2 regions of the Klebsiella africana genome follow, and region 1 is predicted to be linked to the other one. Evidence: predicted binding sites of a transcription regulator. Region 1 holds the regulator's gene; the other holds the start of a gene.
The links. The regulator LexA, encoded in region 1, represses DNA repair genes until DNA is damaged. The targets are predictions, from matches to a motif close to TNCTGTATGTACATACAGNA.

Region 1 (2,203 bases):
AGCAGAGAGCGCAGCATGATGTCGCGATTCAACGCCAATAAACGGCGTAGATCACCACGCCAGGCGTTTTTCAGCATGACCAGCGACACACCGCGCAGCGTCAGCACCCGCTTCGCCATCACCAGGCCGATGAACAGGGTCGCGTACTCGGCGGTGACCGTGGCCAGCGCCGCCCCCTGGACGTTCATCCGCAGGCCCATCACCAGCCACAGGTCGAGCACAATATTCAACAGATTACCCACCACCAGCAGAATAACCGGCGCCCGGGCGTACTGGACGCCCAGCAGCCAGCCGAGCAGCACCAGGTTGGCCAGCGAGGCGGGAGCGCTGAGCCAGCGGATTTCGAGAAACCGTCTCGCCTGCTCGAGAACTGCCTCGCTGCCGCCGACAATATGCAGAGCGAGGTCAATCAGCGGCAGGCGGAGCAGGATAATCAGCACCCCGGCGCCCAGCGCCAGGGCCAGCGGCTGCACCAGCGCCCGCGCCAGCCGCTGCGGATCTTTGGCGCCCCAGGCCTGAGCGGTGAGCCCGGTGGTGCTCATACGCAGAAACAGCAGCAGCATAAAGAGGAAACTGGTGGCCGTCGTTCCGACCGCCACACCGCCGAGATATACCGGGCTGTCCAGGTGGCCGATCACGGCCGTATCCACCAGCCCCAGCAGCGGAACGGTGATATTGGAGAAAATCATGGGTAGCGCGAGGCGCCACAGTGCTTTATCGGCGGCGTTGAGCAGCATGAAGAGGGACCAGACAGAGGAGAAACATCGCAGCGTCATGCATCATGATGACGCTGCGTTAAGACGGGAGTTACAGCCACTCACCGTTACGGATCACGCCGACGGCCAGACCTTCAATGGTGAAGCTCTGCTGGCGCAGATCGACGACGATCGGGGAAAACTCGCTGTTTTCCGGCAGCAGTTCAACGACATTGCCCTGCTTTTTCAGACGCTTTACGGTCACTTCTTCATCGATACGCGCGACAACCACCTGGCCGTTACGCACGTCCTGAGTTTTATGCACCGCCAGCAGATCGCCATCCAGAATACCAATGTCTTTCATCGACATACCGCTAACGCGCAGCAGGAAGTCGGCATTCGGTTTAAACATCGACGGGTCGACCTGGTAGTGGCCTTCAATATGCTGCTGCGCCAGCAGCGGTTCACCGGCGGCAACGCGGCCGATCAGCGGCAGGCCGTGCTCTTCTTCCGTCAACAGACGAATACCGCGAGAGGCACCGGAGACGATCTCGATCGCGCCTTTACGCGCCAGCGCTTTCAGGTGTTCTTCCGCCGCGTTTGGGGAACGGAACCCCAAGCGCTGAGCAATTTCCGCACGCGTCGGCGGCATGCCCGTCTGGCTGATATGATCCCGAATGAGATCAAACACCTCTTGCTGCCTGGTCGTTAACGCTTTCATTCCGCCCCCTGGGTGTATATACAGTTATGCTGTGAGTATATACAGCTAACGGTGATTTTGGAACCACATGGCACACAAAAATCGGCAGATTGTTTAGATTTTGCGAGGGTTAGCGAAGAACGTTAATGATAATGGCTCCACAGCAGCGTCCCCCAGGTGATCAGCGCGATGATAATCGCCAGCAGAACCGCCGCCGATCCCATATCTTTGGCGCGCCCTGAAAGCTCGTGAAAATCCGAGCCGATACGATCCACAACCGCCTCAATCGCGCTGTTGAGAATTTCGACTATCATCACTAGCAGGACCGAGCCAATCAGCAATACGCGGGTGATGGCGTCGACGTCCAGCCAGCAGGCGATCGCGACGGCCACGATGGCGGCGACGCCCTCCTGACGAAACGCGGCCTCGTTGACCCACGCCGCGCGAAATCCTTTCCAGGAGTAACCTGCCGCTTTAATGATTCGGGTTAACCCGGTGGTATTATTGGCCATCGCAAAACCTTTTTATGTAAATGACGTCGATGAGTGTACGCGTTTGCCGCGCGGTAACGGAAATTTTGCCCGCTTTCTGTTATTCTTGCCGCGCATTTGCATGATTAACCAGAGGCTTCACATCGTTTATGTCCGGCTGGCAACGAATTTACTATAAATTACTGAATTTACCATTACGGGTGCTGGTAAAAAGCAAGTCTATTCCGGCAGAGCCCGCCCAGGAATTAGGACTCGATACCTCGCGTCCGGTCATGTACGTCCTGCCCTATAACTCGAAGGCGGACCTGCTGACGCTG
Region 2 (2,203 bases), 1.4 Mb from region 1:
GATCACCCAGCACGTCCATTTCGTTGATAAGAACCGCAAGCGCGAACTGCTGTCGCAGCTTATCGGCGAAGGCAACTGGCAGCAGGTGCTGGTGTTTACCCGTACCAAGCATGGCGCCAACCACCTCGCGGAACAGCTGAACAAAGACGGCATCCGCAGCGCGGCAATCCATGGCAACAAGAGCCAGGGAGCGCGTACTCGCGCCCTGGCCGACTTTAAATCCGGCGGCATTCGCGTGCTGGTGGCGACCGATATCGCCGCCCGCGGTCTGGATATCGAAGAGCTGCCGCACGTGGTGAACTACGAGCTGCCGAACGTGCCGGAAGATTATGTCCACCGCATTGGGCGTACCGGTCGCGCGGCGGCCACCGGCGAAGCCTTGTCGCTGGTCTGCGTGGATGAGCATAAGCTGCTGCGCGATATCGAGCGCCTGCTGAAAAAAGAGATCCCACGCATCGCAATTGCCGGCTATGAGCCGGATCCGTCCATTAAAGCCGAACCTATCCAGAACGGTCGCCAGCAGCGCGGCGGCGGTCGTGGTCAGGGTCAGGGACGCGGCGGCCAGAGTCAGGGACGCAGCGGACAGCCGCGCAGCCAGAGCAGCGCCCCGCGTCGTCAGGACGGCGAGGCACCGAAAGCGCGCACTCAGGACGGCAAACCGCCGCGCCGCCGTCGCCCGCGTAAACCGGCTGGCGAATAATATGCTGATGCCCCGGCCGCGATAACGCGGCCCGGCTCAGGCCCGTCTGTCCGCTACGCGGCGGCGGGCCTTTTTCTTTCCATTACACTATTTGTCGAGCACGCTTCCACTCTCAGCAGAAAGCAATACCTCCGGGCAGGCAAAAATGGCACAATAGTGGCTGTTTATACAGTATTCAGGTTTTCTCATGGCTTTGACCGCTGCGCTGAAAGCGCAAATCGCCGCCTGGTATAAGGCGCTTCAGGAACAGATCCCGGACTTTATTCCCCGCCCCCCGCAGCGGCAGATGATCGCCGATGTGGCGAAAACCCTCGCCGGGGAAGAGGGCAGGCATCTGGCTATCGAAGCACCGACCGGCGTCGGTAAAACGCTGTCATACCTGATCCCGGGTATAGCCATCGCCCGGGAGGAACAAAAAACGCTGGTGGTTAGCACCGCCAACGTCGCCCTGCAGGATCAAATCTACAGTAAAGACCTGCCGCTGCTGCGCAAAATCATTCCCGACCTGCGCTTCACCGCCGCCTTTGGCCGCGGGCGCTACGTCTGCCCGCGCAACCTGACGGCGCTGGCTAGCACCGAGCCGTCGCAGCAGGATCTGCTGGCCTTTCTCGATGACGATCTCACGCCGAATAATCAGGCGGAGCAGAAGCTGTGTGCGACCCTGAAGCAGGATCTCGACAGCTACCGCTGGGACGGCCTGCGCGACCATACCGACAAAGCCATCGACGATGCGCTGTGGAGCCGGCTGAGCACCGACAAGGCCAGCTGCCTGAACCGTAACTGCCACTACTATCGCGAGTGCCCGTTCTTTGTGGCGCGGCGGGAAATTCAGGAGGCGGAAGTGGTGGTGGCCAACCATGCGTTGGTGATGGCGGCGATGGAGAGCGAGGCGGTGCTACCGGAGCCGAAAAACCTGCTGTTGGTCCTCGATGAAGGTCATCATCTGCCGGACGTCGCCCGCGACGCGCTGGAGATGAGCGCCGAGATCACCGCCCCCTGGTTTCGCCTGCAGCTGGATCTGTTCTGCAAGCTGGTGGCCACCTGCATGGAGCAGTTCCGCCCGAAAACCACGCCGCCGCTGGCCAATCCGGAGCGGCTCACCGGCCATTGCGAAGAGCTGTTCGAGCTGATTGCCTCGTTGAATAATATTCTCAATCTCTACATGCCCGCCGGTCAGGAAGCGGAGCATCGTTTCCCGATGGGCGAGCTGCCGCAGGAGGTGATGGAGATCTGCCAGCGGCTGGCGAAGCTCACCGAGATGCTGCGCGGCCTGGCGGAGCTGTTCCTGAACGATCTCAGTGAAAAGACCGGCAGCCATGACGTGGTGCGTCTGCATCGGGTGCTGCTGCAGATGAACCGCGCCCTTGGCATGTTTGAAAGCCAAAGCAAGCTGTGGCGCCTGGCGTCGCTGGCGCAGTCCTCAGGCGCGCCGGTAACCAAATGGGCGACGCGGGTAGTGCGCGACGGCCAGATCCACGTCTGGTTCCACTGCGTCGGCATCCG

Region 2: a site for LexA is predicted at 855-874, ahead of dinG (ATP-dependent DNA helicase DinG). Genes of this name have one in related genera too.

What each region holds. Positions count from the first base shown of each region.
Region 1 covers NZ_CP084874.1:4,895,380-4,897,582, forward strand. Annotated here, with positions in the region: gene dinF (MATE family efflux transporter DinF) at 1-737, opposite strand, end outside; gene lexA (transcriptional repressor LexA) at 808-1,416, opposite strand; gene LGL98_RS23530 (diacylglycerol kinase) at 1,539-1,907, opposite strand; gene plsB (glycerol-3-phosphate 1-O-acyltransferase PlsB) at 2,036-2,203, shown strand, end outside.
Region 2 covers NZ_CP084874.1:3,538,097-3,540,299, reverse strand. Annotated here, with positions in the region: gene rhlE (ATP-dependent RNA helicase RhlE) at 1-700, shown strand, start outside; gene dinG (ATP-dependent DNA helicase DinG) at 888-2,203, shown strand, end outside.